DNA from 4 places in the Pectobacterium versatile genome. Region 1 is predicted to be linked to each of the others. Evidence: predicted binding sites of a transcription regulator. Region 1 holds the regulator's gene; each other region holds the start of a gene.
The links. The regulator LexA, encoded in region 1, represses DNA repair genes until DNA is damaged. The targets are predictions, from matches to a motif close to TNCTGTATGTACATACAGNA.

Region 1 (3,497 bases):
TCTTTTGCGTACCCGTAACGCTCCTGGATTCTCCCCACAAGTTGGTCACGTTTACCTTCGATGACCGTCAGATCGTCATCCGTTAATTTGCCCCATTGCTCTTTCGCTTTACCTTTAAACTGTTTCCAGTTACCGCTGGCTTGGTCTTTATTCATAAGAATCTCCGTACCTTAGGTGAATTGCGCATAAAAAATCGTGACTACCGACTTATGCGTCAGTTTCAGATAAATAGATTTATTCAGTAAGCAGCATCATAACTCTGTGAACCATGACGGTGCTCTTCGCCACTGTCTCCCTTGATTACCGGGCTATCTACATGTGATGGCTAATGATCAATCGGCAAACGATCAATCAAGATAAAAATGCTTACCTTGATAAAAATTATAGTCGAATATTTCACCTAATATAAAAAATTAGGAATCTGTGACTAACATGAACGTTGAGAAAGGGAAAATCACCGCAAAAAGCAGTGAAAAAACAGAAGGGTAATGGGGATCGTAGAAAATGCGCGCGAAATGTAACTAAATATATATGACCAGCAGATTAGAACGCTAAACGATGAATACAGAACATGATGCACTGACCCAGATAGACGAGCAGTGCATCTCTGCGAATGGTTAGCTCCAGTCGCTGTTACGAATCACGCCAACCGCTAAGCCTTCTATCGAAAAACTTTGCTGACGCAGATCGACAACAATAGGGGCAAACTCTTCATTTTCAGCGAGGAGGTGTACCGTATTACCCTGCTTCTTCAAGCGTTTCACCGTCACTTCATCGTCAATACGCGCGACGACAATCTGACCATTGCGCACATCTTCTGTTTTATGCACGGCCAGCAAATCACCATCCATAATACCGATATTTTTCATTGACATGCCGCTCACCCGCAGCAAAAAATCAGCGCTAGGTTTGAACATCGCAGGGTCAACCTGATAGCGACACTCGATGTGTTCCTGTGCCAGCAGAGGTTCACCTGCGGCCACGCGACCAACCAGAGGAATACCCGTCTCTTCTTCCATCAGTAGACGAATACCACGAGAAGCGCCCGATACAATTTCAATCACGCCTTTACGGGCCAGCGCTTTCAGATGTTCTTCAGCCGCATTAGGAGAGCGAAACCCCAGTTGTTGAGCAATTTCCGCACGCGTTGGCGGCATTCCGGTTTGCGCAATATGATCGCGGATCAGGTCATAAACCTGCTGCTGCCTTGCTGTTAATACTTTCATTCCGCCCCCTGGTTGTTTATACAGTCTTGCTGTGAGTATATACAGGTAAGGCACAATTGGGAATGACGATATCGGCAAAGCCCCTGACTTTTACTCATTTATGCGCGCCGTCAGGCAAAATGTTGCCAGAGGATGCTGCCCCAGACGACAGCAGCTAACAAGATGGCAACAAAGACAGCGGCCGACCCAATATCTTTCGCTCGACCGGATAATTCGTGGTGCTCAAGACCAATGCGATCGACGACCGCTTCAATGGCGCTATTAGCCAACTCAAACAGCATAATCAGTACCACAGACCCAATCAGCAGCAGTTTTTCAACCAGCGTAACCGGCAGTAAACACGCGATAATCACGCCGACAAGGGTCAGTATCGTTTCCTGACGAAACGCAGCCTCATGCTGCCACGCCTGCTTCAGCCCCTTAAAGGAATAACCGGTCGCCTTAATAATCCGGGTCATCCCCGTTGCTTTATTCATTTATCCTCCATATTTATACGCTAAATAATTCGCATTTTAACGCACCTACGTTGTCTCATCACCACAGATCTCCAGCGCAGTTTCTGGTATCCTTGCGGCGCATTGCTAACAAGAGGCTCCACGTTGTTATGTCAGGTTGGCGTAAAATTTACTATAAATTATTGAATCTCCCACTGAAATTGCTGGTAAAAAGCAAAGTTATTCCCGCAGATCCAGTGGTCGAGTTGGGGTTAGATCCCTCACGTCCTATACTCTATGTTCTGCCTTATAACTCTCAGGCGGATCTCTTGACGCTACGTGCGAAATGCCTGGCATTGGGGCTACCCGATCCTTCGCTATCGTTCGAATTCAATGGCGTCGAACTTCCTAGCCACGTCTTTATTAATGACGGGCCGCGCGTCTTCCGCTATTACGTTCCCAAGCAGAAATCCGTCAAGCTGTTCCACGACTATCTGGACCTGCATCGTGCCAATCCAGATTTAGACGTACAGATGGTGCCGGTTTCCGTGATGTTTGGGCGCTCTCCGGGTCGGGAAGGCCACTCTCAGGCCGCACCACACCTGCGGTTGCTCAACGGTATCGAGAAATTCTTCGCCGTCCTGTGGCTAGGCCGCGACAGTTTTGTCCGCTTCTCCAGCCCGGTGTCGCTACGCTATATGGCGACCGAGCACGGCACTGACAAAACCATAGCCCACAAACTGGCGCGTGTCGCACGTATGCATTTCTCCCGCCAGCGTTTGGCGGCGGTTGGACCGCGCTTGCCGGTGCGTCAGGAGCTATTTAACAAGCTGCTGGATTCCAAAGCGATCAAGAAAGCCGTCGACGATGAGGCGCGCAGTAAGAAGATTTCTCATGAGAAAGCGCAGCAGAATGCGATTGCGCTGATGGAAGAAATCGCCGCCGATTTCTCCTACGAGGCCGTGCGTCTGTCGGATCGCGTATTAAGCTGGACATGGAACCGCCTTTATCAGGGGATTAACGTCCACAACGCCGAACGCGTTCGCCAACTGGCGCAGGATGGTCACGGCATTGTCTATGTGCCCTGCCATCGCAGCCACATGGATTATCTGCTACTGTCCTACGTCCTGTACCATCAAGGTTTAGTGCCGCCGCACATCGCCGCAGGCATCAACCTTAATTTCTGGCCAGCAGGACCGATCTTCCGCCGTCTTGGTGCGTTCTTTATTCGCCGTACCTTCAAAGGCAACAAGCTCTATTCCACGATTTTCCGTGAATATCTGGGTGAGCTGTTTGCCCGCGGTTATTCGGTTGAATACTTCATGGAAGGCGGACGTTCACGCACGGGCCGTCTGTTAGAGCCGAAAACCGGCACGCTGGCGATGACCATCCAAGCCATGCTCAGAGGCGGTACGCGCCCTATCACGCTGGTACCGATTTATGTCGGCTACGAACATGTGATGGAAGTCGGCACCTATGCGAAAGAGCTGCGCGGTGCGGTGAAGGAAAAAGAAGGCTTTATGCAGATGGTGCGCGGTTTGCGCAAACTGCGTAATTTGGGTCAGGGTTATGTGAACTTCGGCGAACCGCTCCCGCTGACAACCTATCTGAACCAACATGTACCGCAATGGCGTGACGCGATTGATCCCATCGAGGCACAGCGTCCAAGCTGGCTAACGCCGACGGTGCAGGATATCTCTATGGATATCATGGTGCGCATCAACAATTCTGCGGCAGCAAACGCGATGAACCTGTGCTCTACGGCCTTATTAGCCTCGCGCCAGCGTTCACTGACGCGCGAACAAATGCACGAGCAGCTGGATTGCTATCTGCAGTT
Region 2 (3,497 bases), 440 kb from region 1:
AAGGTTGGGTACAATCCTGCCAGCCGGGGGCAATCGCCACACCCGGTGCAGCCACCAGCGCCTTAACGCGCGTTTGGCGGTATTGACCGAAGAGCGTTTTTATCTGCGAAAGGGAGAGAATAGCGGCCATCTGCGTGGCCAGCGTCACCATGAACGATTCTTCGTTCTTATCAAACTGACGATGTTCACGCTGTTGTACCACCAGCACGCCCAGCAGGTGGCGACGGTAGATAATGGGAACACCAAGAAAAGATCGGAAATGTTGCTCTTTCACGGCGGGGATATATTTGAAACTAGGATGTGCACGAGCATCGGCCAGATTGATGGGCTCAGCACGTTGCCCGACCAGCCCGACAATGCCTTGCCCAAACGCCAGCGTAACCGTGCGCCCGCGCGGTTTTTTCAACCCGCGCGTTGCCATCAGGTAATAACATTGACGATCGTGATCGGCCAGATAAATGGAACAGACTTCCGTGTCCATAGCCTGACAGGTCTCATTGACCAGAATGTCCAGCGCATCACTAAGGCGGGCCGTTGCCGCAACGTTTTCGACAATTTCTCGCAAGCGCGTGAGCATAATGTGCCTGAATTACCCTCTTTTTCGCCGAGGACCGGATGGCGTAACCACCCGAGCCGCAACACTCTCCTGAAGCAGTATCACCGGGTTGATAAATTCCTTCATCACGCGACGATACACATCTCGCTTAAAAGAGACGACCTGACGTACCGGATACCAGTAACTCACCCAGCGCCAGCCATCAAATTCCGGCGTGCCGCTGCTCTGCATATTGATATCCGACTCATTACACATCAACTGTAGCAAAAACCATTTCTGCTTTTGGCCGATACAGACCGGTTTTGTATCCCAACGCACCAAACGCTTTGGTAATTTATAGCGTAACCAGTTACGGGTAGATGCCAATACGCGCACATCCTTTTTTCTTAACCCGACTTCTTCAAACAGTTCGCGGTACATCGCCTGCTCAGCACTTTCACCGGGATTAATCCCCCCCTGCGGAAACTGCCAGGAGTGCTGACCATAGCGCCGGGCCCACATCACCTGCCCCTGCCGATTACAAATTACAATACCAACGTTTGGGCGGTAGCCATCATCATCGATCACCGGACTACCTCGATAAACATCAATGCAAAGATGACCTGATTGTTTCACACTCCCGTCAGGCGGTAAACCACTGCTTAGAAAGCATGTGATACGAATAAAAGTAAGATAACCCACAGATAAGATCAAAGTTATAAACATGTGAAGACCAGAATCGGTAATTTATTCACTTTTTCTGTGGACATCTTTGTGCAGAACCCATGAAGAAGTGAGTAAAACTCATTTTTCATGAAGAAAAAATATTAATGCGAATTAAAAAATAGTGCTTTTTATTCATAAAATTACAAACCCTTTTACTTGAAATGGCGACCCCTTATTTTTTGTTCAAATGGCGTACAACGCAAGATTGGCGAAAGATCGCACTATGCCGATTTTATCCACAGGGAATGCCTCAAAGTCAGGCAATAAATAGGCAAAAACAGCAAAAAGGCCGGGCGTCAAGGCTGTAAATCGAACCAGTAATTCATGTTTATGTGGGTTATCCAAGAAATCTGTGGATAACCTAGTGTAAGATCCTGTTTATTGTCGGTGGCTATACGTGCACAGTTTGCAAAACGGTGTTAAGTGATCGCCATCACACTAAAAAAAAGCGCTACGAATCATGCTATTATTGTTTTTCTCCACAGACCTCCAGGCTGTGCATTGGTATTCTCCACGTATTGTATTTTTTTTGAGCGGAAAAACATCGAGCTATACGCTATGAATTCACCCACGGTTCACACGACTGCGCCACCAAGTGAGCACACGTTGCTGGAGCGCGCGCAATCCCTCGCGGGTTATAATCTCGCGGAATTAGCGGACATCGCTCGCCTGCCCCTTCCTGCCAACCTGAAACGTGATAAAGGCTGGATTGGTATCTTGCTGGAGCGTTTTCTGGGTGCAAGCGCAGGCAGCAAGCCCGAGCAGGATTTCCCCGACATCGGCGTTGAGCTAAAAACCATTCCTATTGATGAACAGGGTAAACCGCTGGAAACCACGTTCGTCTGCGTCGCACCGTTAACAGGCAACAGCGGTGTGACATGGGAAAGCAGCCACGTACGACACAAGCTCGCGCGGGTACTGTGGATTCCGGTAGAAGGCTCGCGGCACATTCCGCTGGGGGAACGCCGTATTGGCACCCCGCTGATCTGGAGCCCCAATGAAGAAGAAGAGGAACAACTGCGCTGCGATTGGGAAGAGTTGATGGATTTGATCGTGCTTGGTCGGGTAGAAAGCATCACGGCCCGACACGGTGAAGTACTACAGTTACGCCCCAAAGCGGCAAATAGCCGGGCATTAACCGAGGCAATTGGCGAATTCGGTCAACCGATTCTGACCTTACCGCGCGGGTTCTACCTGAAAAAAACCTTTACCGCACCGCTACTGGCCCGCCACTTTATGCAGCTCAGCAGCTGAATTTCATTAGCGCAATGTTCTATTAGCACGATGCTTCGTCAGTGCCTCACTTCATCGTACACTAGCCTTATACGCCGCACTCGATTACGCAGCAATCGTGCGACAAGGGAATCCGATCTGGGAAAAGCCTGACTCCGCCCCAGAACAAAAGGGATGCCAGCACACGGCCGCAATGCGAAGTATGACAGTTATGTACTCTAAATAATTCGAGTTTCAGGAAGGCGGCAAGTGAGGGAATCCCGATGAGCTTACTCAAGTAAGTGATTCGGGTGACTGACAAACCTGCCTTTAGCAGGTTTGAACGCTGCTTGCAGCGGCCCCAACGGGGCGAGGCACACGCCAGTGTGCCGAGTAGCGCAGCCAACGCACATGCAACTTGAAGTATGACGAGTATATTTTCACGACATCACACTTTCGCTTGCCTACGCACTAAGCTGGCAGAGTATAATATCGTTTACGTTTCGTTTAAGGTGTATTGAAATAATGTTTGATTGGATTGTTGATCCGAACGCTTGGTTAGCGTTGGGAACGCTGACTATTCTGGAAATCGTTCTTGGGATCGATAACATTATTTTCCTGTCTCTGGTTGTCGCCAAACTGCCTAAAGCACAGCAAAACACAGCTCGCCGCATCGGGCTGATGGGTGCGATGTTAATGCGTTTGGGACTGCTCGCTTCTATTGCCTGGGTTATGCGTCTGACCGACCCGCTGTTTACCGTCGCAGGCAATGAAATCTCCACTCGTGACCTGATCCTGCTCTTAGGGGGACTCTTCCTGATCTGGAAGTCGAGTATGGAAATTCACGAAACCGTCGAAGGTGGTTCAGAAGAACAGACTTCCAAGGTGTACTCTTTCTTTGGCGCGATTGTGCAGATCATGCTGTTGGATATTATCTTCAGCCTGGACTCGGTTATCACCGCCGTCGGCCTGTCTGACCATCTGTTTATTATGATGGCAGCGGTCATCATCGCCGTTCTCGTGA
Region 3 (3,497 bases), 1.4 Mb from region 1:
ATCGGAGCAGGGATTTCCTCATCGCGCTGCAACGCACTGTCGTCATAACGTGACTGCTGCTGTGCTGCGAAATCTCTGGCTAGCTGCGCTTGCAGAAGCGCGTCTTCATCATCTTCCTGTAACGGGTATTCATCACCGTAACGCTGACGTTGCTGATCCAGATACGCTTGCTGCAATGCCGCTTCCTGCTGGGCGATGTCATCCGGTGTTTCTTCCTGATACACATCATTCGCCAATTCCGTTTCTGCGCTACCGTTCTGCGCCTGCAACCTTGCTTGCTCTTCAGCCAGCCGCTGCGACGGCAGTTTGATTCCGTATGACGCCAGCTCGCGGCGAGTAGGAATACGTACTGGATTAGGACGCGGCAGTTCAGGCCCTACGCCGCGTTTAATCTGCGGATTATCATCGCCATCGGCACTGAACGCAGGCATAAACGTGCTGTTCGTATTGAAATCCGTATCGCGTGCAGGTTGTGGCGGCTCAGCAAAAGGTTGAACCACAGGTGCCGAGACAATCGGTGGTACGGCACTCTCTCCGTAACTATTTCCGTAAGGTGCATACACACTGCTATGGAGTTCAGGCGAGGTTGCAATCTCTGGCATTGTCGCTGGCGTTTCAGGGACTTCAAACGAATACAGCGGCGGATTTAGCGACGGCGTCGAATCAATCGCGGATGGGGTAACGGGTGGCACAATGCCAGACGATGAACCAGAGAATGCTGCTACTGGTAATGCGGAATCAGACACTGCCACACCAGACAATGTTGACCCTGCCACTGGCGTTTCTGCGGAAAGGATCGGTTGTGTCGCTGTCGGTGCGTTCTCCGCTAACGGTGATGACACTTCTATCTGATTGTCTGCCGCCGTGTCGTTTGCCGCATCAGCAACAGAAGGCGCAGAAAACAGAACATCATCGTCATCACGCTGTTGTGTTATTGCCTCACCTGAGGCCTCATCGTGGCGCAGGTTAAGCACATCACGTTCATCCTCTTCACTATCGTTTTCTTCACGATAGTCCTCGTCGCGGCGCGAACGGTTTGACATAAACGTCAGACAACCCAACACCCCCGCGCCAATTTTTTCAGCGATCGTTAACCATGACCAGCCGGTAAACAGCGTTAACCCTGCCCCCCACACGCACAGCAGAATCAGCGTTGCACCCATGCTGTTGAAACGCGGGATCATTGAGCTGCTCAACAGGCTTCCCAAAACACCACCGGAAGCAAAATAGTAGAGATCGTCAATATTCAGCGCAGCCAAACCGCAAGAGGTCAGGATCAGCGCCAATGTCCCAATCAGGCGAAGTGAAAAGGTAAAATATTCAATAGATTGTTGGTTATCACGCTGACGGAAAGCCGCCCAGCACAGGGATAACATAATCGGTGGAATGGCATAGGCCAGAACGCCAAAAATAAAGAACAGCGTATCCGCCAACCAGGCACCCGCCACACCACCAAAGTTGTGGATAGGTTCATGCCAAGCGGTTTGTGACCAACTAGGATCGGAGGGGCTGAAACTGAGTAGTGCGACACCGAGATAAACCGCAAAAAGTGCCACAACGATTAAAATCGCTTCAAGCAAGCGACGCGTTCCGCTGAGTTTCTTCAGGGTAACGTCTTTATCTTCTGTATATTCCTGGCTCAAGAGTCTCTCCAGGGGCCTGTAAGGTTTATGACAAAGCGCCGAGAAAACCCGGCGCTGGGACTGTATAAATTCACAGGAGTGTAGCTGAATTTATCGGGTTTTGCACCCACACGTTTACCGGGTCTTAATGACCAGACGGTTGCTTTGCTTCACTTCTTCCATCACCACGTAAGTACGGGTGTCGTTTACGCCCGGCAAACGCAGCAGCGTTTCGCCCAGGAGTTTACGATAAGCAGACATGTCCGGCACGCGTGTTTTCAACAGGTAGTCAAAATCACCGGAAACCAGATGACATTCCTGAATTTCTTCCAGCTTCTGCACCGCAGAGTTAAACTGTTCAAACACATCAGGCGCACCGCGGTTTAGCGTTATTTCAACAAAAACCAGCAGTGACGCATCCAGATAATGCGGGTTTAGCAGCGCTGTGTAGCCATTAATAAAACCCTGTCTTTCCAGACGACGCACACGTTCCAGACAAGGCGTTGGCGAAAGCCCAACACGTTTGGAAAGCTCGACATTGGAAATACGCCCATCTTTTTGCAATTCGTTCAGGATGTTACGATCAATACGATCGAGATCTTTTCCTGGCCGTTTTTTAGTGTCTACCATTATTATTGTCTCTCTTCACTTTTCCCTGCCCCGCTTTACCCCGATAGACCTCATGTATCAGAGCTACCCTTAAAGAAGACACGCTGCCTATTTTGTATATCAACAGTCATTAACTTCTCGTTCTCGCCCCACGTATTGCTTACCCGCGAAGAAGACCATCACGTCATATCCGTGGCCCAAAGGCCTACCTGCGCAAAAACGAATAAAAAGCCGAGCTTTTAACTGTTCACATACAAAAAATTTCCTCTTACCCAGATGTTTTCGCAAATGCACAGCCGATTGTCAAAGCAAAACAACGAAAATCAGAAGAAACTGCCAGATTGGATAAGCTAGAGCCCTTCGCCGAGGTGACTTCAATCATTTTACTTATGAATGTGGCTGATTTTTCAGCGATTTGTCGTCACCATCGTCATTAACGATTAAACAAATAGCCAGCAACTTTTCTGCATACTTTTTTTACTCTTGTAATTTCCTTACAATCATTCGCATTGTCCGTGGTAGAGACTGTTCATAGTAAAGAAACGTGTTTGTCGTAGAGACCGTTCATATGAACCTTATCCGCCGTCATGAAATGAGGAAAGCATGGGTACTGTTAAACATCACAAGTTATTGATTCTGGGTTCAGGCCCGGCTGGCTACACTGCCGCTGTTTATGCTGCACGGGCGAATTTACAGCCAGTATTAATCACTGGTATGGAAAAAGGCGGTCAGTTGACGACCACGACCGAAGTAGAAAATTGGCCGGGTGATGCCGATGATTTAACTGGCCCGCTGTTAATGGAGCGTATGCATGCGCACGCGACCAAATTCAATACTGAAGTGATCTTCGATCATATCGAACGTGTTGATTTGCAGAACCGTCCCTTCCGTTTATTCGGTGATAGCGCCGAATACACCTGTGACGCACTGATCATCGCCACCGGGGCATCAGCACGTTATCTCGGCCTGCCATCTGAAGAGGCGTTTAAAGGCAAAGGGGTTTCTGCCTGTGCAACCTGTGACGGTTTCTTCTACCGTAACCAGAAAGTCGCCGTGGTTGGCGGCGGGAATACCGCGGTAGAAGAAGCCTTGTATTTGTCTAACATCGCTGCGGAAGTGCATTTAATTCACCGTCGCGAGACGTTCCGTTCAGAGAAGATTCTGATTGATCGCCTGATGGACAAAGTTAAAAACGGCAACATCATCCTGCATACCAATCGTACGCTGGACGACGTGCTGGGCGATGACATGGGTGTAACCGGCGTT
Region 4 (3,497 bases), 1.2 Mb from region 1:
TCGAACTCCAGCCAGCTTTGCGGTTCCGGAAGATCCGCAGGCCAACTTCCGTGCCCGAAACAGGATTCGCTAGCCTGTGAAAGCGGCCATAGCGCGAAATGCTTCACGCCATCCATCTCATCGCTCACCAGATAGTCGCTCCCTTCCGCAACGGGCTTCAGTGGCAACTTCAGCGTATCGACATAAAGCGCATGGCTGTCAGAAAGGGATTTCACGATCGGCCCGAAACCCGCCACAAACAGCACTTCTACTCCCGGTATAGTCTGATCCATCATTGATCCTCAGTGAGTGCTTGCACCGTTAGGATACGGCGATAAATTGTGCGCGCAGTGCGTGTACTTCATCGCGCAGAGCGGCCGCCTCTTCAAATTCAAGGTTCTGCGCGTGCGTCAACATCTTGCTTTCCAGCTCGCGAATTTTCAGCTCCAGTGCCTTCGGCGTCATGAGTTCATAACGTGCTGCTGGCTCTGCCGCTTTACGACTGCCACGCCCTTTGCCTTTGTTCGTCGGCTTACCGAGTTGCAGGATATCGGAGATCTTCTTATTGATGCCCTGCGGCACAATGCCGTGCTCGGTGTTGTAGGCTTCCTGCTTCTCGCGGCGACGCTCCGTTTCACCAATCGCTTTCGCCATCGATGCCGTAATCCGGTCGCCGTAGAGAATGGCTTTGCCACGCAGGTTACGTGCCGCACGCCCAATCGTCTGGATCAGGGAACGTTCAGAGCGCAGGAAGCCTTCTTTATCGGCATCCAGAATCGCCACCAGCGACACTTCAGGCATATCCAGCCCTTCACGCAGCAGGTTGATACCTACCAGTACGTCGAACTCGCCAAGACGTAAATCACGAATGATTTCCACGCGCTCGACGGTGTCGATATCCGAGTGCAGATAACGTACCCGCTCGCCGTGTTCTTCCAGATATTCCGTCAGGTCTTCCGCCATGCGTTTGGTCAGCGTGGTCACCAGTACCCGCTCATTAATCGCGGCACGCAGACGAATTTCGGAAAGCAGGTCATCCACCTGTGTCCCAACAGGCCGTACTTCGATGATCGGATCGAGCAACCCAGTGGGGCGCACTACCTGATCGATCACATCACCGCCCGATTTTTCCAGTTCATAGTTACCCGGCGTCGCAGACACGTAGATCGTCTGTGGAGCAAGTGCTTCAAACTCTTCAAATTTCATCGGTCGGTTATCCAGCGCTGAAGGCAGCCGGAAACCGTATTCGACCAGCGTTTCTTTACGCGCGCGGTCGCCGCGATACATACCGCCAATCTGAGGCACGGTGACGTGGGATTCATCAATGACCAGCAGCCCGTCCGCAGGCAAATAGTCAAACAGCGTCGGTGGCGGCTCGCCGGGGCCACGACCGGAAAGGTAGCGTGAGTAGTTTTCGATACCGGAGCAGTAACCCAGTTCGTTCATCATTTCCAGATCAAACTGGGTGCGCTGACTCAACCGCTGCTCTTCCACCAGTTTGTCATTAGCCAGCAGCACCTTTTTACGGTCGGCCAGTTCAACCTTGATGTCTTCCATCGCCTGCAAAATACGCTCACGCGGCGTGACGTAGTGCGTTTTGGGATAGATGGTATAGCGCGGCACCGTTTGGAGAACATGGCCCGTCAGCGGGTCAAACAGCGACAACCGCTCCACTTCTTCATCGAACAGTTCAACGCGCAGCGCGATTTCATCAGATTCCGCAGGGAAGATATCGATCACCTCACCGCGCACGCGGAACGTACCGCGCTGAAACGCCTGATCGTTACGGGCATACTGCAATTCGGCCAGACGCCGCAAAATAGCCCGCTGGTCAATCAGCATCCCTTGCGTCAGATGCAGCATCATTTTCAGATAGAGATCGGGATCGCCCAGACCATAGATCGCGGATACCGAGGCCACGACGATGACATCGCGCCGCTCCAGCAGCGCTTTTGTCGCGGAAAGGCGCATCTGTTCGATATGTTCGTTAACCGACGCATCTTTTTCAATAAAGGTATCCGAGCTGGGAACGTAGGCCTCTGGCTGATAATAGTCGTAATACGACACAAAGTACTCGACGGCATTATCGGGAAAGAATTCTTTCATTTCGCCGTACAGCTGGGCTGCCAGCGTTTTATTTGGTGCCAGCATCATCGTCGGCCGATTGAGGTCGGCAATCACATTGGCGATCGTGAACGTCTTACCTGAGCCCGTTACCCCGAGCAGCGTTTGGTGCGCTAACCCGTCTTCCAGACCCTCTTTTAAACGACGAATAGCCTCAGGCTGATCGCCTGCCGGTTTAAAGTCGGAATTCAGTGTAAATACTTTACTCATCGTTAAGCACGCTACTTATCGTTATTACCCATCGCTCAATGCGAGGTTCGTGGGTGGATGCTCAGAACTTTATTCTGAATGCCAATGATGAAATTCGCCACCGCAATGATACTGGATATAAAAACAGCATCAAGGGAATTATCGCTGGATTGGATGATTAATCGACAAATGAATTTGCTAGCACATCCATCTTCAATCTACCAGATAAAATCATCGTGATTTATCCCCAGATTTGGTAAAAATGTAACATCCGGAGATGGCCGGTGACGCTAATTTATGCAACTACGCCCCATTGATGTTCAAGACGCTTGATTTTAATTAAGTACATGATAATAAATAGTTTAACAAAACCGTGGAGAATAACGTCAACCTGGCGACAGGCCGCGCCAGCTCTCGGTTAGGCTGTGTTGTCTATCCATAATTCACATAGTTATCCACAGAAATGGTGGATAACTCCCACAACCCCGCATCAGCACTGAGTTAGAGAAATACCCGCTTCATTCGCAATCCCCCCTGATATGGATTTTCTTCACACTCTTTCTGTGATTTATCGCATAAGTATTAGACGGAAAAAGACTAAAAACAGTAGAGGGCTAAATCGCAACAATTCAGGCATAGCGGGGAGTTAGGGGAAAATTCAAGAAGGTTTTAGCTATTAATCGGCATGAAAATGTAGGTTTTACACTCATGAAACAGATGGCGGTAAAAAACAACAAAAACCGTTGCTTGATTAAACGCAGACGAAGGTTTGCCAACAGTCACCATCACAGTTGTCTTGGCAGTACAACCTCCATACCAACCCTTTTTCCCTTAGCGTCGACAAAAATCACTACCGTTTTTGTTTTATCCTTGCTCAGCCATTCTTCGCCGTTTCCCTCCACCTTCTCAAGGGTGCAGCCGATGGAAATAAGGTAGTCTCTCAATGAGTCAATATCCGCGGTGTTTTCAAAATATACTGCGCTCACTTCCGATGCTGGGCCCTCTTGAGGTGCGTTCACAAACTGATAAACCGCCGATATACGAGGTACACCTTTGACGATATCGTCAGTAAGCTCTTCGTAGAGAGCTTTGTCTTCCATAGTGTAATGTTTACTTTCAAGATCGAAGCCTGAAAACAACCACCACAACAATCCCGCCGCCACGCAACAAGCGATGCCCAAGTCGCACAGTAATCGATATAGCCT

Region 2: a site for LexA is predicted at 1,562-1,581, ahead of mutH (DNA mismatch repair endonuclease MutH). Genes of this name have one in related genera too.
Region 3: a site for LexA is predicted at 1,702-1,721, ahead of EIP93_RS09770 (DNA translocase FtsK 4TM domain-containing protein). Genes of this name have one in related genera too.
Region 4: a site for LexA is predicted at 2,423-2,442, ahead of uvrB (excinuclease ABC subunit UvrB). Genes of this name have one in related genera too.

Annotation. Positions count from the first base shown of each region.
Region 1 covers NZ_CP034276.1:712,148-715,644, reverse strand. The annotation lists gene EIP93_RS03290 (CsbD family protein) at 1-155, opposite strand, end outside; gene lexA (transcriptional repressor LexA) at 618-1,226, opposite strand; gene EIP93_RS03280 (diacylglycerol kinase) at 1,337-1,702, opposite strand; gene plsB (glycerol-3-phosphate 1-O-acyltransferase PlsB) at 1,831-3,497, shown strand, end outside.
Region 2 covers NZ_CP034276.1:1,156,206-1,159,702, reverse strand. The annotation lists gene ptsP (phosphoenolpyruvate--protein phosphotransferase) at 1-577, opposite strand, end outside; gene rppH (RNA pyrophosphohydrolase) at 590-1,123, opposite strand; gene mutH (DNA mismatch repair endonuclease MutH) at 1,820-2,515, shown strand; gene EIP93_RS05290 (TerC family protein) at 2,999-3,497, shown strand, end outside.
Region 3 covers NZ_CP034276.1:2,143,356-2,146,852, reverse strand. The annotation lists gene EIP93_RS09770 (DNA translocase FtsK 4TM domain-containing protein) at 1-1,643, opposite strand, end outside; gene lrp (leucine-responsive transcriptional regulator Lrp) at 1,758-2,252, opposite strand; gene trxB (thioredoxin-disulfide reductase) at 2,835-3,497, shown strand, end outside.
Region 4 covers NZ_CP034276.1:1,953,870-1,957,366, reverse strand. The annotation lists gene EIP93_RS08860 (VOC family protein) at 1-272, opposite strand, end outside; gene uvrB (excinuclease ABC subunit UvrB) at 301-2,313, opposite strand; gene EIP93_RS08850 (hypothetical protein) at 3,078-3,497, opposite strand, start outside.